3 regions of the Pseudomonas sp. GW821-FHT09C09 genome follow, and region 3 is predicted to be linked to each of the others. Evidence: riboswitches for the same ligand, from Rfam matches in the RefSeq annotation. Region 3 holds a riboswitch; each other region holds the start of a gene.

Region 1 (7,360 bases), on a different contig from region 3:
GTGGCGATGTACGTCACGGCCAGCGCGCTGTCAGTGGCGAGTTTTTCGGCCAGGCGACTTTTGCCGGAGCGGGCGCCGCCGAGGATCAACTGGAGCATGGGGACATTCCACAGAGTTCACGTAACAGCCCGGTATCCAGGTGCTTCTCCACCAGATCCGCCAGCCGCTCGATATCGCGCTCGCGCAAGCCGTGGTAATCCACCTCCTGCACATCGTTCAAACCGGCCCAGCGCAGCAACGCCACACTGGCCGCCGGCGATTCAAACAGACCGTGCAGGTAGGTGCCGAATATCTGGCCGTCAGAGCTTTGGGCGCCGTCGCAACGGCCATCGTCCAGATGGACAGCGGCGTTTTCCAGCGCAGATCCGGTCGTCACACCCGCATGAATTTCATAACCGCTGACCTCGGCATCTTCCAGCGCCAGACGCCCGCGCACATTGCGCAATTGCTTCTCGGCTTCGAGCTGTGTTTCGAATGCCAGCAGGCCCAGACCGGCGCTGGAGCCCGGCGCGCCTTCCAGGCCGAGCGGATCATGCACCTGCTCGCCGAGCATTTGCAGACCGCCGCAGATTCCCAGCAGCTTGCCGCCATAACGCAGGTGACGATTGATGGCGGTTTCCCAGCCATTGGCGCGCAGATAAGCCAGATCGCTACGGACGCTTTTCGAGCCCGGCAGAATGATCAGATCGGCTGGCGGAATCGCTTGCCCCGGGCCGATGAATTGCAGGTCAACCTGAGGATGCAGCCGCAGCGGATCGAAATCGGTGTGGTTGCTGATGCGCGGCAGCACCGGCACCACCACTTTCAAGACTTGCTCGGCCTTGTCGGTCTGGCGCTGGTCGATGCCGTCCTCGGCCTCCAGATGCAGATCCATGACGTACGGCAACACGCCCAACACGGGTTTGCCGGTGCGCTGCTCCAGCCAGTCGAGACCCGGTTGCAGCAAGGCGATATCACCGCGAAAACGGTTGATGATGAAGCCTTTGACCCTTGCCTGTTCGCTCGGTGATAGCAGTTCCAGCGTGCCCACCAGATGAGCAAACACGCCGCCTCGATTGATGTCCGCAATCAACAGCACCGGACAGTCCACCGCTTCGGCGAAACCCATGTTGGCGATGTCACCGGCGCGCAGATTGATTTCCGCCGGCGAACCCGCGCCCTCGACCATTACCAGCGGATACGCGGCGCTCAAGCGCTCGTGAGAGGCGAGCACGGCCTGCATGGCGATGGCTTTGTAGTCGTGATAGGCAACGGCGTTCATGCTGGTGACCGCACGGCCATGAATGATGACCTGGGCACCGGTGTCGCTGTTGGGCTTGAGCAGCACCGGGTTCATGTCGGTGTGCGGTTCAAGATGCGAGGCCTGCGCCTGCACCGCTTGCGCCCGGCCGATTTCGCCGCCGTCGGCAGTCACCGCGCTGTTGAGCGCCATGTTCTGCGGTTTGAACGGCACCACGGCGACACCCTGACGGGTCGCCCAGCGGCACAGCGCCGTCACCAGCGTACTTTTGCCGGCATCGGAGGTGGTGCCTTGCACCATTAACGTAGTCATGCGGGTTTCTTGTCCATAGAGCGGTCCACGGCGAACGCTTGCAGGGCCTGCTCAAGACGCGCCTCGTCGGCGGCATTGGCCGGCAGACCAAAACGCAGGCTGCTGTTGTGCGCAAAGAGACGCAGGAGGATGCCGCGACGGGCCATGAATTCGTGAAGTGCGTGAGCATGCTCGGTGATCAGCCACTGGAACAGCGCGCAACCACCCTGAGGCTTGAAGCCATGGCGTTCGAGCAACGCAGCCAGACGTTCGCTGGCTTCGTCGCTGCGGATCCGCTGACGAGTGTGGCCTTCGGTGTCTTGCAGGCAGGCTTGTCCCAATACTCGGGTCGGCCCGCTGACAGCCCAGGGCCCCACCTGCTCGGCCAGTAAACGGAGCAACTTGCGCTCGGCCAGCACGAACCCGAGTCGAACACCGGCCAGACCGAAAAACTTGCCGAACGAACGCAACACGATCAGTCCGACCTGATGGGTATGCGGCGCCAGGCTCAATTGCGGGGTGTTGTCCATGAACGCTTCATCGACCACCAGCCAGCCGCCGCGCTGGGCCAGTCGCGCGTGCCAGTCGAGCAATTTCGCCGGAGTAAGGCTCAGGCCAGTGGGATTGTTCGGATTGACCACCACCAGCACGTCGAGGCTGTCGAGGAAGAAATCGACTTCCTGCTCCAGCACTTCGCGGACGATGTAACCGCTGCGCCGCCAGGCCTCGGCATGCTCGGCATAACACGGCGACAGCACACCGACCTTGCCGGCCCGGCGCAGGCGCGGCAGCAACTGAATGGCCATCTGCGAACCGGCCACCGGCAGCACCTGCGCGGCACCGTAGTAGTCGCAGGCCGCCTGTTCCAAGCCGTCATCGGTTTCCGGCAGACGCGCCCAGGCCCGCAGCGGGATCTCCGGGACCGGAAACGGCCACGGCGCCAGCCCCGTGGACAGGTCGAGCCAGTCTTCTTCGGCGATGCCATACTCCAGCGCCGCCCTGCGCAGCCGGCCACCGTGCTCAAGCATAGAATTCAGCCCCCACGCAGAGAATCAGCAGCCATAACCATACCCCGCGTTGGACCAATTGCCAGCCGCGATCGATGGAATCGGCATCCGCCGGCGCACCCTCGCCCAGTTGCGGACGCTCGTGCAGCTCGCCGTGATAGATCGCCGGCCCGCCCAGCTCGACGCCCAGCGCGCCCGCGCCGGCAGCCATTACCGGCCCCGCGTTCGGGCTGTCCCATTTCGGCGCCTGGGTGCGCCAGCATTTCAGCGCGAGTCGGGTCTTGCCCAGCAGCGCGTAGGTCAACGCCACCAGACGTGCAGGAATGTAGTTGAGGACGTCGTCGATTTTCGCCGCCGCCCAGCCGAAACGCTCGAAGCGTTCGTTGCGATAACCCCACATCGCGTCGAGCGTATTGCTCAGGCGATAGAGCACCACGCCCGGCGCACCGGCCACGACAAACCAGAAGATCGCGGCGAACACTGCATCGCTGCCGTTCTCCAGCACCGATTCGGTGGCGGCGCGGGCGACGGCGGTGCTGTCCAGTTCACTGGTCTGGCGGCTGACCAGATACCCCACGCGTTTGCGCGCCTCCTCCAGATCATCGCTGCGCAGGGCCTTGGCCACCGGCTCGACGTGCTCGCCGAGACTGCGCATGCCGAGGGCGCAATACAGCGCGACGATCTCGACGATCCAGCCCACATAAGGCGCCCAGGACAATGCCGTGGCAAGCAGGGTCAGTGGCAGCACCGCGATCACCCACGCGGTGACACCATGGCTGCGCCAGCCGCGCCCGCCGGTGTTGAATCGTTGCTCGATGCGCGCGGCAAAATTGCCGAACGCCACCAGCGGATGCCAGCGTTTCGGTTCACCCAGCAGCGCGTCCAGCGCAACCGCGGCGACACTCAGCAACGCCACACTCATTGACTCACTCCCCAGAAATTTTCATACAGCAGCTCATTGAGCGGACGCGCCTGCGCCCACCCTTCGAGTACCAGCATCGGCGCCGGATAGAATTCCTTGACCGGCCCCAGACAAAGAACCGCCAGCGGCTTGGCCCCGGCCGGCAGTTGCAGCAGATCGGCCAGCGCCTGCGGTTCGAACAGCGACACCCAGCCCATGCCCAGACCTTCGGCGCGCGCCGCCAGCCACAGGTTCTGGATCGCGCAGGACAATGAGGCCATGTCCATTTCCGGCAGCGTGCGGCGGCCGAAAATGTGCCGCTCGCGATCGTCCATCAAGGCTGCAACCAGCACTTCCGCGCAGTCATTGATGCCTTCGACCTTGAGCTTCATGAACTCGTCGCTGCGTTCGCCGAGGGCTTCGGCGGTGCGTACGCGCTCTTCTTCCACAAGATTCTGGATCTGTCCGCGCAAGGTGCGGTCGCTGATGCGGATGAAGCGCCACGGCTGCATCAGGCCGACGCTCGGTGCCTGATGGGCGGCTTCAAGCAATCGGCGCAGCAATTCAGGGTCGACCGTGCCGCCACTGAAGTGGCGCATGTCGCGGCGTTCGGCGATGGCGCGGTAGACCGCTGCGCGCTCGGTTTCAGTGAAGGCGTTGTCGGTCATGGCACCAACAGTGCGGCAATCGCCGACGGGTTCGACGGAAAATAAAAGTGCACGTACGAGGCAGTCATCCGCCCTTCCCGATACACCGCTTCTGCACCGCGCCCGCCATTGGGGCTGTGGCCTCGGGCAATCGGCGTCAGTTCGGTGGTGGTCAGGGAGTGGTGATAGGTGTGGCCACGCAGCAAGCCTTCCGGCAATTCGACGGATTGCAGGGCCAGGGCTGCCAGACGCTTCTGCATCACCGCATCACCTTTGAGCAACCCGACCAGTTCGGCGCGGGTGCCTTCGACATCGGTCAGCGAATCCAGCAGATAGAGCATGCCGCCACATTCGGCGAGCAGCGGTTTACCGGCGGCGTGATGCGCGCGGATCGCTTTGAGCATGTCGGCATTCTGCGACAAGGCAACGTGGTGCAATTCCGGATAGCCGCCGGGCAGGTACAAGCTGTCGGCTTCGGGCAATTGCGTATCGCGGATCGGCGAGAAGAAACTCAATTCCGCACCCATCGCCCTTAGAAGGTCGAGACTGGCGCCGTAGGTGAAGGCGAAGGCTTCGTCACGGGCGACGGCAATCCGCACGCCTTCGAGCAGTCTTTCGGTCTTCACGACTTCAGGTGCAGCGAACTCCACGGCCGGTGGCAGCGCTACCTCGCAAGTGCCGGCCAGCGCTTCGGCGGCGGCGTCGAGACGTACATCGAGATCATTGAGTTCACTGGCCTGCACCAGGCCGAGATGGCGGCTTGGCAGTTCGATCCCGGTTTCCCGGGACAACGCGCCGTACCAGCGCAAACCTTCGGTGAGACTGCCTTCGAGTAATTGCGCGTGACGCACCGTGCCGACGCGGTTGGCCAGCACGCCGGCGAACGGCAAGTCCGGCTGATAACGCGCCAGGCCCAGCGCCAAGGCACCGAAAGTCTGGGCCATGGCCGTGCCGTCGATCACGCCGAGTACCGGCACGCCGAAATGCCGCGCCAGATCGGCGCTCGACGGCGTGCCATCAAACAGGCCCATCACGCCTTCGATCAGGATCAGATCGGCTTCGGCAGCGGCTTCCCACAACAGACGACGGCTTTCCTGCTCGCCAACCATCCACATGTCCAGTTGGTAGACCGGCGCACCGCTGGCGCGCTCAAGGATCATCGGGTCGAGAAAGTCCGGGCCGCACTTGAACACGCGGACCTTGCGGCCCTGATTGCGGTGCAAACGGGCCAGCGCGGCGGTGACGGTGGTCTTGCCCTGGCCGGAGGCCGGCGCGGCGATCAGTACCGCCGGGCAGTGACGTGGTTGATTCAAAGTTCGACGCCTTTCTGCGCTTTGATACCGGCCTGGAAGGCGTGCTTGATCATGCCCATTTCGGTGACGGTGTCGCCCATCTCGATCATTTCCGGCTTGGCAGCGCGACCAGTGACGATCACATGCTGCATCGGCGGACGGGCCTGCAGATCGCTGAGCACCTGATCCAGATCGAGGTAACCGTGCTTGAGGGCGATGTTCAGCTCATCGAGCACCACCAGACCGATCGACGGATCACGCAGCAGCTCGCGGGAGACTTCCCATGCAGCCTCGGCGGCGGCGATGTCGCGCTGGCGGTCCTGGGTTTCCCAAGTGAAGCCTTCACCCATCACATGAAAACGCACCTGCTCCGGGAAACGGCGGAAAAACAATTCTTCGCCGGTGCTGTTACGGCCCTTGATGAACTGCACCACGCCGCACTGCATGCCATGGCCCATGGCGCGGGCGAGCATGCCGAACGCCGAGCTGCTTTTGCCTTTGCCGTTGCCGGTCAGCACCAGCACCAGGCCGCATTCGTCGGGCGAATTGGCGATGCGCTCGTCGATCACGGCTTTTTTGCGCTGCATGCGCGCCAGGTGGCGCTCGTCGCGTTCGGGGGAATCAGTCATGGGGGAGCTCTCCGTTGAGGCTGGATAACGGCGGGCAGGCACAAGAATAGACGGCAACAAGCCTGGCATCGCCCACCGTGATGCCGCTGGATGGATCAGGCCGGTCTCCGGGCTCATGAGCGGCGTTCGCCTGGCTGCGCGCCTTCCCGCTTTGCAGCAGTGGCATTAGGCGCAGCTTTTACTCATTTACCGTTGCGGGGGCAGCGCCGGGATCGTGATGGTTCTTCGCTTGAAGACAATCCTCACCGGCTTCCCTGTTTCACTCTGTCGACAGCGGTCACAGAGCACCTGAAACAAGCCGCGAAGGTTAGAGGGTTGGGGGTGGAGCGTCAAATGAAGAGGGGGTCGTGCGGCAAATAACTGCCGCCGATCAATTATCTGACGCCAATCTTGTGCCACACTGTCAGCAGTGATATCAAAGAGCCATGCTTTTTGACTGCAGAGAGCACATCACAATAACAAGGGAGAGCACCATGCAAGGCATGATCATCAGCAATCCGCGGCTGGAATTCCTGCGCCCGGTGCTGGAACGATGGTTTGACTGTATCGACCGCTACAACGCCGTGCGCGGCGACAACGACACACCCTACTGGCACGACGAAAAAGCCAACCTCGGCCTGCTGTCCGCCGCCGCATGGATGGCCGAACTGGTGACCCTGCGCGACACCGCCACGCGCAAACAGAACGAGGAAGGCGAGCGCAATGCCCGGGCCGACCTGTTCCTGGCCGGCGCCGAAGATCGCGCCTACATCCAGGCAACCCAGCGCTGGCCGCGCGTCACCAGCCTGAATCTGACTCAGGCCCTGGCCGATATCACCAGCGATGCCAAGCGCATCAGCTACGCCAGCGATCTCAAACTCGGCTGCCTGTTCGTCGCCCCACAGAAAGCCCAGCACAGCGCCAGCCCGGAAGAACTGCAGGACATGGTCGACGACCTGCAAAAGGAACACACCTGCGCCGTCGCCTGGTACTTCCCGTACGCCTATCGCAAATTGCGCAGCGAGGCCGGCAACTATCACCCCGGCATTGCCGTGCTGTTCAAGGAGGCACGCGGCTGAGGGGTTGAACCATCGGGCTGGTGTGCTTCTCTATGATTAGGAATGCATTCATAGGGAAGATCAGTAATGCGCAAGCCCCACCTCGTTTTCGTCATCGCACTCGCCGGAGGGCTCACCGCCTGTGGTGAATCCTCCAGCCTGCAAGTCTCGGACGGCACCGGCCCGTCCCCCAAGCTGCCCGAACCGAACAAGACCCTGATCCCGACGGTGAACATCGCCCCGGCGATCGGCTGGCCGGCCGGCGCGAAACCGACGCCAGCGGCAGGCACTCAGGTGGCGGCGTTTGCCGAGAATC
Region 2 (7,360 bases), 620 kb from region 3:
CGGTGTTTGGCGACCCCCTCCCATGCAAAGGGTACGAGGTCAAAAACAGTCGTGACTTCTGCAAAATTCATAAGTCGGCCTTGAGGGCGATCCAGCGCATCGGTCACCATATACAGGCGCCACTTTGGATTACTCAGGTACTTCTGCTCATTTCGCGTCATGTAAAAATGCATGACCTGAGTGCTGGTCCCTTTGACCTCCAAGTGAAGTTCTTCGCCCGTCTTTCGGTCGACTAACAATAGATCGTAGCCACAGTTATCTTTCTGACGATCAGTCACCCGATATTCATTATCGAACTCCCGGATCGCTTTATCGATCGCTGCCTTTTCAACGCGTTTTCTGTGTTCGGCATCAGGAAACTTGAAAGTGGGTGCCTTGGTTTCGGCAATGACTGGCGCAAGCCCGACAATCGTTTCTGCAAGCTCTGCAAAGTCTTGTCGCCAAGCATCATTCAAGCCGTTGCCTTGCACATAAATGATTGGCGAGCGCTTGAAATGGTCACCGGAAACCACATTCTGACGTAATTGTAGAGGAATGAGTGTGGCTTGGTCTGCACTGAAGCAGTAACTGTAGGGATGACCCTGGATGTCCATTTCAAAGTCGCCGACCTCATACTCTGGTCGGTCGCGATAAGCGTATTCGAACACCGCATTTTCATACCACCCAACTACGGTAAGAGGGCCGGTTCCATTTCGTGCGGCGACAAATATCAGAAGCCAGCCGCTTGCCTGTCTTGGACTGGGAGCACTCTGCTTTTTCCCCATTGGGGGGATGTATCCGTAGTACCTGCCGTCCTCGGATTTTCTGAAATTGAATCTCTCATGCGCTTCGTTGTACTCGCCGATGTGAGCATGCCGGCCCACCACTTCGTCACCCTCATAAAAGGTAGCCCAACCGGTTTTAACGAATGCGATTCTGTCCATGAGTGACGATGTCCGTTTGGATGAAACGACGAGGCTACGATTCTTGAATTATCAGGTCAATGTTGAATTGCCATCATGTGATTGGAAGAGGAGGTCAAAGTGGACATGGCCCTGAACCGTTTCGCCAACTCCAGCGCCACCCGACCACTTCCCACCGTCGGCAACAGATGCGTAAACGGAAAATCGATCATCCGGTTCTCACGCACGGCTCGCAGGGTCGACAGCACTGGATCCTGCATCAGCAACTGGCGCTTGCGACTGGCTGGCGACCAGTGTGCGTCGGCCAGCAGGATCACGTCCGGGTCCGTGGCGAGCAGGGTTTCACGGCTGACGGTCACCCGGTATTGGTTGATGCCGGCGAACAGGTTTTGCGCCCCGGCGGCGGCCAGCAGAGTGGTGACAAAACCACGCCGGCCTTCGCTGTCGAGACCGTTGACCTCGCTGTCGAGGTAGAACACTGACAGTGGCCTGCCCGGACGGGTTAAAGCCTTGGCCTTTTCCAGATCGGCATCCATCGCATCGCTCAGTTCCCGAGCGCGCTGCTGTCGGTGCAGCAGGGCACCAAGGGTCAAGAGGTCGTTGCGAATGTGTTCAAAGTAATCCCGCGAGTGCCCGTTGCAGGCCGACTCCAGCAGATACGAAGCCACGCCGTTGTGCCCCAGTCCGCTGCGTGACGTCACGCCGTTGCCAAAGGCCGAGGCGAACCCGCCGACCACCAGATCCGGTTTCTGCGCGTACAGCACCTCGCTCGACGGATAACGGTGCGAGATCACTGGCACGCCGAAGTACTCGGTCTGAGGCGCGCCGGTATCATCCAGATAGGCCACACCCGCCAGCGCCGAGCCTGCGCCCAACGCCAGCACCAGATCGGCCGCATGCTGATTGAGCGCAACAATCCGCGATGGTGGCGAGGCCGGAAGGTGCCAGGTCTCGCCACAATTGCGGTAATCATCTGCCAGAACCGGAGAAGCGCAAAACAGGGCAGCGGCCAGAAAACGCAGCCTTCTCACGAGCGCTCCTTGATCAGCAGATCCTCGACCACTTCACCGCCCACCAGATGCACTTCGACCAGTCGCTGTGCATCGGCGTGACTACGCACGCCGTACCAGCAGGTTTCCGGGTACACCGTCAGCACCGGGCCGAGATTGCACGGGAACTGACAATGCGTGCGGGTCAGCAAAACGCCGCCCGGGGTTTCGATGCGATCATGGGCCAGCAAGTGCCGGCGCAAGGTTTTCCATAGCTGCAAGGCGCCGCGCTGGGTGCAGCGCGGGCCGGTGCAGAGGAACACGTGGCGCGCATGCTCGGGAACGTGCGACCAGTCCGGGTGCGAATCGACGCCGTCGATGGTTTTGATGTCAGCCATCAGAAACGGTACGTGTAGCGCACTTCGGAGGTGAACGGCCGTCCGAGGTTGTCGATGTTGTTCGAGCGGCTGGTGACGTAGTCGCGGTCGAACAGGTTCTCCACCAGCAGGCTCAACCGGTGTTGGTGGGCACCGTCGAGATAGCGATAAGCGTCGGCATCCACCACCGAATAATGGCCGTACTCGACCTGTTTCGAGCTGATCACATCGCGGATATAGCGGATCGCACCGCCGGCGCCCCACATCCGGTCAACCGACTCGTAACCGATGCGCGAACGGGCGAAGAAGCTCGGCACATCATTGATCGTCACTCCCGCGCGGGACTCGGTCAGATTGCGGGTCATGTCCGCTTGCAGGCTCCATTGATGATTGAGCGCCAGTTTCGCGTCCGCCTCGAAACCGCGCATCTGGATCCGCCCCTGGCCGTTGACCCACTGGATGTCATCGAGGGTAATCAGGTCATCGATCTTGCGTTTGAACAGGGTGACGCTGGCACTGAACTCGCGGTCGATCAACAAGCCTTTGTAATCGAGACCGAGTTCGGCGTTGCGGCTTTTCTCCGGTTTCAGGTTACGGTTGCCCAGTTCATCACCCGGTTCGTTGACGAACAGTTGCTCGGCGTTCGGCAGTTTGTAGGCCGTGCCGTACTGGCCACGAACAGACCAGTTTTCATTGAGGTCGTACAGCGAAGTGAGCATGCCGACCGTGGCGCTGTCGCCGCCGCTCATGGCTTCGTGGCGGATACCGATGCTCGGATGCCAGTCGGGCAGGGCATCGATCTTCGGACGCAACTGGGTGTAGAACGCGTGGGCTTCGGCCTTGTCGTTGTCGATGATCAATACATCGTCCTGACCCTTGAACCATTGATTATCCGTGCCGAACACCAGCACATGGCCGCCGGGCAACTCGGCCTTGCCTTCGGCCTGCACGCCCCAGTCGGTGAAGCCCCAGTAGTCGTTGTGGTTGATGGTCCGGGTGCCGCCATCGGCGGTGTTGTTGATGCGCGTGTAACGGGTGTCCCAGTCGTTGATGTGGCCTTTGACGAAGTAGCTCAAGCGTTCATTGACGTTCTGTTCGAAGGTCGCCGTGGCGATCTGCTGGATGCGGTCGTTGGTAGTCTTGTGGTTGTCCACCGGGCGAGCGAAGTCGAGGTTGGCGTCGGCGTATTGGTAGAACAGTTCCAGGCGCGTGTCATCGCCGAAGGACTGAATCGCCTTGGCGCCGAAGGTCGTGACTTCGTAGGCGCGGTTCTTTTCGCTGCTGTTTCTGATGTCGCGATTGCGAAACGGCTGATAGCCGTCCGAAACGTTATGGCTGACGTAGGCCAGCAGGCCCAGGTCGCCGAAACCGTTGGTGAAGATGTTCTCGACCCGCGCATCCTCGGTGGTGCCGCCGAAGGTATCCACGCCCATGTTCACTTCGCCGGAGGCTTGGCGGCTCTGCGGGCTGCGGGTGACGATGTTGATCACGCCGGACACGGCCTGGGTGCCGAACAGCAGACTTTGCCCGCCCTTGAGCACTTCGATACGTTCGATGGCGTTGGCCGGCAGGGTGTCCAGGTACAGACCGCCGTACAGGCGATTGTTCAGGCGCACGCCGTCGAGCAGGATCAGCGTGTCATCGTTGCGTCCGCCCAGCAGGGAATAGGTGCCGTAGTCGAACGGGCCGTTTTTCGGCGCGACGTACAGGCCGGGAATGAACATCTGCATCACGCGGCTGACATCGGCGCTGGGGCCAGCACGTTCAATTTGCTCGCGGGTGACGATCTCGACCTTGCTGCCGAACTGCGCCATGTCGGCCACGGTGGTGGACTCCACGGACGGCGCGGAAACGATTTGCTGAGTGAGTTCGAGCGGCACGTCATCGGCCAGCAACAGCGGGCTGAACAGGCAGCCGAACAACAGGGATGGAGCCTTGGTGTTGAAAGGTTTGATCATCGTCTTCTCGAAAGGATCTTCGCAGAAGAGCATGCAGGAGAAGGCGTCGCGCACAAGCCGACACCGGCCCATGCCCGCCCACCGCAGGAGTTTGCCAAACAGCATTTCAGGCCGGTCTCCGGGCTCGCGCATCTGGACGCTTTCACCTTCCCATGGCCGTCTGGCCACAGTGGTATGTCGAAAGCATCACGCGCCTACCGTTGCGGGGGCAGCACCGGACTGGTTCGAAACGAACGCACCGGTTTCCCGTTTCACCCCATGCACGGCGGCATGGGACACCTGAAACAGGGCGGCATCTGAACATTCGGACGGGCGCTCGTCAACTTGCCGGATCAAGCCACTTGCGTGTTCTGTTGAACGAAGCGCTCGATCAACCACCGCGCTGCCGGGCCCGGTGGCACATCGGTGCGGTAGATGGCGTCGAAGGTGTATTGCCCGCTGGCGTACTCCGACAAATCCAGTTGTACCAGTCGGCCGCTGTCCAGATCCTCCTGAATCATTGGCCTCGGCATGTTGCCCCAGCCGATGCCCTCACGCAGCAACATGTGTTTGGCGCCCAGGTCCGCCAGGCGCCAGGTGCGGTTGCTCAGCACAGCAAACTCCTTGTCTTTGGTCAGTTGCGAGCGGTCGGACAGCACCAGTTGCGTGTGCTCGCGCCCGGCACCGGGAACATTGCCTTCGGCGGTCGCCAAAGGATGATTCGGCGCGGCCACCGGAATCAGCTCGACGCTGCCGATGCCGATTCTTTCGATGCCGTTGATGCCGTCGTTCATCGGCCCGCTGACGCCCACCACCGCGCCGCGATTGATCACCCGTTCAGTCACGGCGCCGAGCGCTTCCATGTGCAGATGCAGGGCAACGGTGGGGAATTTCTCGCGAAAGGATTTCAGTGCATCGACCACACGCTCGGCCGGCAACATCACGTCGAGCACCACATGCACTTCGGCCTCAAGCCCCTGCAGCAGGCCTTTGACCTTGGCGCGCAAGCCATGCACGCCGTTGGCGATGGTCCGGGCTTCGGCCAGTACGGTACGGCCGGCATCGGTGAGTTGCGGCTTGCGGGTGGTTTCACGATCGAACAGGGTGACGCCCAGTTGCATCTCAAGGTTGGCAATCGAGTAGCTGATCACCGAGGTCGCCCGATGAAGTTTGCGCGCGGCGGCGGCGAAGCTGCCGACTTCGACGACGGTGAGAAAGACCCGCAGTTGATCGAGTGTCGGTGTGCCTGGGTCGGAGATCATTTCGGTGTCCTTGAGTCGCCATGAGGCGTTTACTGGATGTTCAGCTTACCTATTTTATCGAACGTAACGATCTAAATTAGACGGCTATTCAGATGAGCTGCCGAGGCGCAACATTTCTTCATCCGGACGGTTCAAGTCGAACCGGACCCCATTGAAGGAAATTCTCCCATGGCTACTTCTGCAAACATCGCCCAAGCAACTTCTGTACAGAACGCTTCCGACACCAAACAAGCCTCGGCTGCCTTGATCGGCCGCGTCTTGCTCAGCGTTATTTTCATCCTCTCCGGTTTCTCCAAACTGGCCGCGCCGGCCATGATGATCGGCTACATCGGCTCGGTGGGGCTGCCGCTGCCGCAAGTGGCGCTGGCACTGGCGATCATCGTCGAAATCGGTGGTGGCCTGGCGTTGATCGCCGGCTACCGTACTCGCACCGTCGCCGCTGTGCTGGCCACATTCAGCGTGTTTACCGCACTGGCCTTCCACAATGCGCTGGCTGACCAGAACCAGTTCATCCACTTCTTCAAAAACATCGCCATGGCCGGCGGCCTGCTGCAAGTCGTGGCCTTCGGTGCCGGTCGCTTCAGCCTCGACGCCCGTCGCCGCTGAAAGCCGGGCGCCGCGAGGGACTGGTTCCCTCGCGGCGCTTTGCCGTTTGTTGGCCGTTCCCCGCATCAGAATCGAGTAATCATCATGACCGTTCAGCAACACCTCTCCGGCTACACCCGCGAACCTGTCACTCACCGCACTCTGCGCTACCGCACCAGCGGCAGCGGACACGGCTCGATCGTGCGACTGATGAGCCCTTCGGATCTGGGCCAGTTGATCAAGCCCTTCGTATTCCTCGACCTGTTCGAAGGCGAGGCGTCGTTCATTCACAACATGCCGATGCACCCGCATTCGGGGATCGCTACCGTGACGGTGATTACCGAAGGCAACCTGCGCTTCGAGGACGCCGAATCGGGAAAGGGCATGATCGATTACGGCGGCGTCGAGTGGATGCGCGCGGGCGGCGGGGTGTGGCACGGCAAGGAAATGTCGGTGGGCACTTCGCAGCGGATACAGGGTTTTCAATTGTGGGTGGCTTTGCCGCCGGAGCTGGAGAACGCCCGTGTCGACAGCCAGTATCTGGAGTCCGCCGCGATGCCTGAAGTGGGCCCGGCGCGGGTGATTCTCGGCGCTCATCAAGGCGTGCAAAGCCCGGTTCGGGCGCCTGCCGGTATCAACTATCTGTTGGTCACGCTGAATGCCGGCGAAACCTGGACTTACACGCCACCCGAAGGCCACGAGTCATTGTGGCTGAGCGTCAGCCGTGGATTGCTGGCGACACCGGATCTGGTCAGCGCGGGTGAAATGGCGGTCTTCGAACCGGGTAACGGTGCCGTTACTCTGAAGGCCCTGCGCGATGGCACGGTGTTCGTGATCGGCTCGGCGCAGCCTCATCCCTACGATCTGGCATTGGGCAACTACTCCGTGCACACCAACCCGCAGGCCTTGCGAGAGGGCGAAGCGAAGATCGCGGAAATCGGCGCGCGGTTGCGCGAGTATCTCAAGCAGGCGGATGGAGTGGGGGCGGTGCCGGTGTTCAAGTAGTCCAGTAAAAAGTCATTTGATGATGCGGGCGCTACGGCTATAACTGTCGACAACATGGGTGGCAGAGGCTTTTATGGCGGGCGAAAAACTTGAAGACATCCTGACCAAAGGCCTGTCCGTAGTGTTCTGCGGGATCAATCCCGGTCTGTTGGCGGCGGAGCAGGGACATCACTTCGCCGGGCGGAGCAATCGGTTCTGGCGCACGTTGCATCTGGCCGGATTCACAACCCATGAGGTCAGTCCGGAAAACGATCGCTCGATCCTGCATTACCACTGCGGGCTGACTGCCGTGGTGGAAAGGCC
Region 3 (7,360 bases):
GGCGCAAAGTCCTGCGATCTCGCCTGCCATTTCTTACACCCGCGACATCCAGCCGATCTTCACCGAGAAGTGCGTGGCCTGCCATGCGTGCTACGACTCTGCCTGCCAATTGAACCTGGGCAGCGGTGAAGGCGCGGCCCGTGGCGCGAGCAAGATGCCGGTCTACGATGGCGAGCGCACTCAGGCAGCGCCGACCACGCGGCTGTTCTACGACGCTTTTGGCAAACGCGCCTGGCAACAGAAAGACTTCTATTCGGTGCTCGACGCCCAGGGCAGCCAGGCCGCACTGATGGCGCGCATGCTGGAACTGGGGCACAAAACGCCGCTGACACCCAACGCCAAACTGCCGGAAGACATCGTCCTCGGCCTGCAACGGGAAAACATGTGTGCGATGCCCGCTGAGTTCGACGGCTATGCCGGTGCTCACCCGAAAGAGGGTATGCCGCTGGCGGTGACCGGCCTGACCGATCAGCAATACCAGACATTGCAGCGCTGGCTGGCGTCCGGCGCGCCGATCGATGAGCAAGGCCTGGCGCCGAGTGCCAAGGAAGCGCTGCAGATCGTGCAGTGGGAAAACCTGCTCAACCAGCCAGGTGCGCGGGAAAGCCTGGTCGGGCGCTGGCTGTTCGAACACTGGTTCCTGGCGCACATCTACTTCAAGGACGGCGAGCCGGGGCATTTCTTCCAGTGGGTGCGTTCGCGCACGCCCACCGGTCAGCCGATCGATCTGATCGCCACCCGCCGTCCCAATGACGATCCGGGCACCCAGGTGTATTACCGCCTGTGGCCGGTGCAGGGCGTGATCGTGCACAAGACCCACATCACCTATCCGCTGAGCGCGGCAAAGATGGCGCGGGTCAAGAGCCTGTTCTACAACGGCAACTGGCAGGTGCATGCTCTGCCGGGCTACGGGCCGCAGAGCCGCGCCAACCCGTTCGCCACCTTCGAGGCGATTCCGGCGCAGGCGCGGTATCAGTTCATGCTCGATAACGCCGAATACTTCGTGCGTACCTTCATTCGCGGCCCGGTGTGCCGTGGGCAGATCGCGACCGACGTGATTCGCGACAACTTCTGGGCGCTGTTCCAGGCCCCGGAACACGACCTGTACATCACCGACCCGAACTATCGCGGCCAGGCCACGCCGTTGCTGGCCATGCCGGGGCAGAACGACGATGTCGGCAGCGTCCTGAGCCTGTGGCACGACTACCGCAACAAGCGCAACAAATACGAAGCCCTGCGCCGGGATAGCTACGCGGATCAACCGGCGCCGAGCTGGTCGACCCTGTGGGCGGGCAACGACAATGCACTGTTGAGCATCTTCCGCCACTTCGACAGCGCCTCGGTGACCAAAGGCCTGATCGGTGAGGTGCCGCAGACCATGTGGCTGTTCGACTATCCGTTGCTCGAACGCACCTATTACCAGTTGGCAGTCAATTTCGACGTGTTCGGCAACGTCTCCCATCAGGCGCAGACCCGGCTGTACTTCGACTTGATCCGCAACGGCGCCGAACAGAACTTCCTGCGCCTGATGCCGGCAGACTCCCGCGAGGATTACCTCGACGATTGGTACCAGAGCAGCGGCCAGTTCAAGATGTGGCTGGATTACGAGTCCATCGATGATGACAAGCCGACCGCGCTGAAACTCGACGAAAAGGACCCGAAACATGACTTCGCCATGCAGTTGCTCGCTCGCTACGGCGACCTCAACGCGCGGCCCGATCCGATCAACCGCTGCGTGGATGCCTATTGCTCGCGGCCGAACATCGATCCGGCGCTGCAAAATGCCGAACAGGCCCTGAGCCGCCTGACGGCGCGTCCTGCAGCGGGGCTGAAGGTGATCGATCAACTGCCGGAAGCGACCATGTTGCGCATCGAAACCCGCAGCGGCAAACGCGAGGTCTACAGCCTGCTTCGCAACCGCGCCCACAGCAACGTGGCGTTCCTGCTCGGTGAGTCGCTGCGCTATCAGCCGGGGCTCGATACTCTGACCATCTACCCGGGCGTGCTCAGCAGTTATCCGAACTTCATGTTCAACATCCCGGCGGACCAGGTGCCGGCGTTTGTCGATGCCATGGAAAGCGCCAAGGATGCGCCACAGTTCGAGAAGATCGTCGAACGCTGGGGCATCCGCCGCAGCCATCCGCAGTTCTGGTTCTATTTCCATGACCTGAGCCAGTACATCCACGAAACCGACCCGGTGGAAGAGGGTGTGCTGGACATGAACCGGTACGAGAATCTTTGATCGTTTGAACGATGGCCGCTGTCCCAATCCTGTGGAGTACGGGATCGGGAGCACCATCGATGTTGATTTCAGTGCAGGCCCTGCGAGCGCTCGCCGCGTGGGCAGTGGTCTGCCATCACTTCATGCAGATTTTCTTCGACTTCGAGGCGCGCGGGCCGATAGGGCAGCTGTTCATCGACAAGGGCGCCGTGGGCGTCGATATCTTCTTCGTGATCAGCGGGCTGGTGATTTTCCTGTCCACCGAAGGCAAGGCGCTGCCGCCGGCGCGGTTTCTGCTGTATCGGCTGTTTCGGATTGTTCCGGCGTATTGGCTCTACACCGTGCTGATGGCGTTGCTGGTGGTGTTTGCCCGGCCGCTGCTGCCGGATCAGACGGTGGACTGGCGTCATTTACTGCTGTCGTTGCTGTTCATCCCGACCGAAAACCCCGGTGGCTACGGGATCTATCCGACCCTGAATGTCGGCTGGACGCTGAATTACGAAATGCTGTTCTACGTGTTGTTCGCCTGGGCACTGTTGTTTCGGCTGCAAGTCCGTTTGCTGGTGGTTGCGGCGCTGTTGTATGCGGTGTGTCAGGCCTGGACCGGGTTTGGCTGGGTCAGCGAGTTTTATCGCTCGGACATCGTTTACGAATTCCTGCTGGGGATCGGCATCGGCATGCTCTATCGTCGCGGCTGGATCGGCCCGGCGCTCTGGCTGCCGCTGCTGGGGATCGGCCCGGCGCTCTGGCTGCCGCTGCTGGGGATCGGTGCGGCGTTGCTGGCGATCTATCACCTGCCACCGGAACCCCGATTGCTCAATTGGGGCGTGCCCGGCGCGGTGCTGGTCATGGGATGCATGGCGCTGGAGCGTTATGTCGAACGCAACAGGCTGCTGAAGCTTCTGGGCGACTGTTCGTACTCGGTGTATCTGATGCACGTGCTGGTGCTGTCGGCCGGCGCTTATCTGGCCAGACGCTTTGGGATCAACCCGTATTTGATGTTTTTTGTCTGTGCGCTGGCCATCGGTATCGGTTCGTGGCTGAGCTACGAATGGATAGAAAAGCGCAGCTATCAGTGGCTTAAAGCGCGGATTGACGGCGAACTTGGCGCTTAGCCGATTTGCGAACTATTCCTACGTAAATACTGGGACTTTGTGCCGCGCGCCGATTGGCGTAAACTCCGCCCAAGCCTGCGAGGAGTTTCCATGACCGCTATTACCATTACCGACGCCGCCCATGATTACCTGGCCGATCTGCTGTCCAAGCAGAACACCCCGGGCATCGGCATCCGCGTCTTCATCACCCAGCCTGGCACCCAGTACGCCGAAACCTGCATTGCCTACTGCAAGCCGGGCGAAGAGAAACCTGAAGATACCGCGCTGGGGCTGAAAAGCTTCACTGCCTATATCGACTCGTTCAGCGAAGCGTTCCTCGACGATGCTGTCGTCGACTACGCCACCGACCGCATGGGCGGTCAGCTGACCATCAAGGCGCCTAACGCCAAAGTACCGATGGTCAACGCCGACAGCCCGATCAACGAGCGCATCAACTATTACCTGCAAACCGAAATCAACCCGGGGCTGGCCAGCCACGGTGGTCAGGTCAGCCTGATCGATGTGGTTGAAGACGGCATTGCCGTGCTGCAGTTCGGCGGCGGTTGCCAGGGCTGCGGCCAGGCGGACGTGACCCTGAAGGAAGGTATCGAGCGCACCTTGCTCGAGCGTATTCCGGAGCTCAAGGGCGTTCGCGACGTGACCGACCACACGCAGAAAGAAAACGCCTACTACTAAGGCGTTCGCTGCAACCATAAAAAAACGGCGCCCCGTGAGCGCCGTTTTTTTATGCGTGAGATTCAATGACGCCTTCGCGGGCAAGCCCGCTCCCACATCGGATCGCATTCCCAGTGTGGGAGCGAGCTTGCTCGCGAAGCGGCTTCAGGGCCGATACAAATGTGCATGCCCCGCGCGATACAGCGACGACTCACTGAAATGATCGCTGCCCAATACCCGCCCGACCAGAATCAGCGCCGTACGCCGAAAGCCTTTGGCCGCCACCTTCTCGGCAATATCCTCCAGTGTCCCGACGACCCAGTCCTGATCCGGCCACGTCGCCCGGTGGATCACTGCAATCGGGCAATCCGCGCCGTAATGCGGCAACAGCTCGGCGAGAATCTTCTGCAGGTGATTGACCCCCAGATGAATCGCCATGGTCGCCCCGTGCTGCGCCAGGTTGCCCAGTTCTTCCCCGACAGGCATCGCAGTCTTGTCCGCATAACGGGTCAGGATCACGCTTTGCGAGATGTCCGGCAACGTGAGTTCGGCGCCCAATAACGCCGCGCAGGCAGCGGTTGCAGTTACGCCGGGGATGATTTCGAACGGGATCTGCATCTCGCGCAGATAACGAATCTGCTCGCCGATGGCGCCATACAGGCCCGGATCGCCCGAATGCACCCGCGCTACATCCTGGCCCTTGGCGTGGGAGGTCTTGATCAGGTCGATGATCTGTTCCAGATGAAGTTCGGCGCTGTTGACCACGGTTTCTGCCGAATGACCTTCCAGTACCGCCGCCGGCACCAGCGAACCTGCATAAATGATCACCGGGCAGCTGCGGATCAGTCGCTGGCCTTTGACAGTGATCAATTCCGGGTCGCCGGGGCCGGCGCCGATGAAGTAAACGGTCATCGTTGGATCCTGTGAAAGTAGGGCGGATCGAGGCTTCAAGAGCACTTCAGATGAACAATGCTCATGATCGAAAGCGGGGATTATCGGGAATTTACGCCGCGCCGGCCAATGCCAGAGTTGCCTGGGCGTACTTTTGCCGGGAAATCAGCAGTTTTGCCGGGGCCTGGATCAGTTGTTCGGCGAGCGCCAAAGCAGCGCTTTCCGCCACGCCATAGCAGCCGGTGCGTTCGAAAGCGATTTGTGAATGGTGACTCAGTCGTTGCTGATAACTGGCCAGTTCTTCGCTGCTGAAGTACAGCAACGGCAGCGCCAGTTGTGCCGCCAGTTCCTGCAGGCCGGGTTCGTCGCGTTTCAGGTCGATGCTCGCCAAAGCCTTGACAGCTTCGAGTTCGATGCGATGGGCTTGCAAGGCCTGGTCGAGCAAGGCGCGCAGCGTACTGGCCGGGCAGCCGCGCTGGCAGCCCAGGCCGACCACGAAGGTCGGCGCTGCGCTGTCATCGGTCATGCGTGGTATTGACCATCGCTTTTGCGACGGAACAACCAGGCGCTGATCAGGCCCAGGGCCAGCCAGAACGCCACGTTGGTCAGCTGCGAAGCGATTTTGAACTGGGCTTCCAGCGCTTCCGGGGCGAGCATCGAGTGCACTACCGGCTGCGGCGCGCCGATCACGTGCGGCACAGCGAGGATCGCCACGCCGAGGATCTTCAACAGCCAGTTGCCGCCAAATGCTATCAGCGCCAGGCCGACAGCGGTCGAAGCAGCAGTGCCGATCCACCACATCTGGCGCGAAGCCAGGTCAGCGGCGGCGGTGCCTGGCAGCTCAGGTGGCAGGCCCAGTGTTGGAGCGAGTACGAACGTCGCGTAACCCGCCAGACCCCAGAGCAGGCCTTGCGAGGTTTTGGTCGGCGCACGCAGGGTGTACAGGCCCGCCAGCATCAGGGCGAAACCTACGGCAACCACCAGATTGCCGCCCGTGGTGGAGACCACGCGCTGCCAGCCGTTTTCCGGTTCCCAGGCTTCGGCATCGTGGGTGTGGGCGGCGGTGCCGGCGGCGTGTTCGTGGACTTCTGCCACCGGCTCGGCCTTCTCGTAGGTTTCAGCCTGGAGAATCAGCGGCGAAACCCAGAAGCTTTGCAGCAAGGTCAGCAGCAGGGCGGCCAGAAGGCCGGTGAAACCTGCGGTCTGCGCGATACGCTTGATCATGTCGTCAGGTCTCAATGGCACGGAAACGCGGCGCTGTGGCGGGTATCGTGCGCGGCGTTGTGCACCGCTTCGATGTGCGAGAAACCGGCGAAGTAGACCAGGCTGGCACCCAGGATCGACGCGAAGATCGCAGCGGTCAGGCGTTGGCTCAGGGTAGTGGTGCTGGAGATTTTGTCCGTGTTGCTGCCGGTGCTGCTGATGATCGACATGGCGCTTCCCTCTGGAGTGTCAGCGGGTGAATGGAGCGCATGAAAGCCCCTGCGAGTCGGGCACGCAGAGGTTCGAACAGCGCCCGCCCACCGCGGGTTTGTTATGTTCAGTGACGCAAAGTGCGCACTGTGTGTTGCGGGCCGGTCTCCGGGCTCACGAGGGGTTGGCGTCAGGCCGACCTGCAAGCGTCACCTTCCCATGCCGTGGGCACAGTGGATCTGACGCTCTCTCGCTTACCGTTGCGGGGGCAGCACCGGACTGACATGGCTTTAGAGTAAAGCACATGATTCACCGGTTTCCCGTTTCACCCTGTGAAGGGCACCCGTAACAAGTTGTGTAGGAGACCATGGGCTGGGGTTTTTAGTCAATTGAATGGGGTGAGGTGTGTTTGGATAGGGGGGGCATATCCGTTGCTTCGGGAGCTGCCGCTGGCGGTTTCGCTCTTACAGCGAGTCACTTTTGGCAAACGCCCGGAATGCCGGCCCAGCCAAAAGTAACCAAAAGGTCTTGGCCCCGGCGTACGGCACTTCGCTTAGGCTCAGTGTTCCCTCGCTACGGTGTCCATCAGGGGGCATCGCCTACGGTTTGCTTCGCTGCACCTCCTCTCGATGTATGCGGCTTCGCCGCACGGCGCTGCGCGCCTACCCCCTGATGGACACCTCCGTTCGGCCTGCCGAAGGGGCAAAAAATCAAAAGCCACATCAAAGGCCAGATCAAAAGCCAGATCAAAAGCCCTCCACGCACCACACACCACGATGAGCGTTAGCTCGAGTAAAGCTTTTGATCGCAGGGCCCGTCGGCAGGCTGAGTGGAGGGATTGATCCGGGGGGGAGCGCAGCGACCGTTTGGCGAAGCCAAACACATCGAGAGGAGGTGCAGCGAAGCAAACCGTAGGCGATGCCCCCGGATCGATCCCGGAGCGAAGGAACCCGAGCCACAGCGAGGGCCGTACGTCAGGGCGCAGACCTTTTGGTTACTTTTGGCTGGGCCGGCATTCCGGGCGTTTGCCAAAAGTGACCCGCCGTAAGGGCGGAACCCTAAGTGG

What was found. A riboswitch is a leader RNA that binds a small molecule or an ion and turns the genes downstream of it on or off. The one in region 3 is predicted to bind cobalamin.
Region 1: it holds a riboswitch for cobalamin, as region 3 does, so the genes downstream of both, cobO (cob(I)yrinic acid a,c-diamide adenosyltransferase) here and AC07NR_RS08320 (CbtB domain-containing protein) in region 3, are expected to answer to the same signal.
Region 2: it holds a riboswitch for cobalamin, as region 3 does, so the genes downstream of both, AC07NR_RS05630 (TonB-dependent receptor plug domain-containing protein) here and AC07NR_RS08320 (CbtB domain-containing protein) in region 3, are expected to answer to the same signal.

The regions. Positions count from the first base shown of each region.
Region 1 is NZ_JBWKPF010000001.1:22,635-29,994, forward strand. Features, by position in the region: gene cobU (bifunctional adenosylcobinamide kinase/adenosylcobinamide-phosphate guanylyltransferase) at 1-98, opposite strand, end outside; gene AC07NR_RS00130 (cobyric acid synthase) at 86-1,552, opposite strand; gene cobD (threonine-phosphate decarboxylase CobD) at 1,549-2,559, opposite strand; gene cbiB (adenosylcobinamide-phosphate synthase CbiB) at 2,552-3,460, opposite strand; gene bluB (5,6-dimethylbenzimidazole synthase) at 3,457-4,107, opposite strand; gene AC07NR_RS00150 (cobyrinic acid a,c-diamide synthase CobB) at 4,104-5,399, opposite strand; gene cobO (cob(I)yrinic acid a,c-diamide adenosyltransferase) at 5,396-6,007, opposite strand; cobalamin riboswitch at 6,089-6,314, opposite strand; gene AC07NR_RS00160 (hypothetical protein) at 6,481-7,065, shown strand; gene AC07NR_RS00165 (PQQ-dependent sugar dehydrogenase) at 7,132-7,360, shown strand, end outside.
Region 2 is NZ_JBWKPF010000002.1:116,176-123,535, forward strand. Features, by position in the region: gene AC07NR_RS05615 (protein NO VEIN domain-containing protein) at 1-923, opposite strand, end outside; gene AC07NR_RS05620 (ABC transporter substrate-binding protein) at 980-1,933, opposite strand; gene AC07NR_RS05625 ((2Fe-2S) ferredoxin domain-containing protein) at 1,930-2,289, opposite strand; gene AC07NR_RS05630 (TonB-dependent receptor plug domain-containing protein) at 2,289-4,226, opposite strand; cobalamin riboswitch at 4,319-4,524, opposite strand; gene AC07NR_RS05635 (LysR family transcriptional regulator) at 4,559-5,467, opposite strand; gene AC07NR_RS05640 (DoxX family protein) at 5,636-6,073, shown strand; gene AC07NR_RS05645 (pirin family protein) at 6,158-7,057, shown strand; gene mug (G/U mismatch-specific DNA glycosylase) at 7,131-7,360, shown strand, end outside.
Region 3 is NZ_JBWKPF010000002.1:736,538-743,897, reverse strand. Features, by position in the region: gene AC07NR_RS08350 (fatty acid cis/trans isomerase) at 1-2,242, shown strand, start outside; gene AC07NR_RS08345 (acyltransferase family protein) at 2,302-3,336, shown strand; gene nfuA (Fe-S biogenesis protein NfuA) at 3,427-4,011, shown strand; gene cobM (precorrin-4 C(11)-methyltransferase) at 4,156-4,902, opposite strand; gene AC07NR_RS08330 (cobalamin biosynthesis protein) at 4,994-5,407, opposite strand; gene AC07NR_RS08325 (CbtA family protein) at 5,404-6,105, opposite strand; gene AC07NR_RS08320 (CbtB domain-containing protein) at 6,117-6,314, opposite strand; cobalamin riboswitch at 6,437-6,656, opposite strand.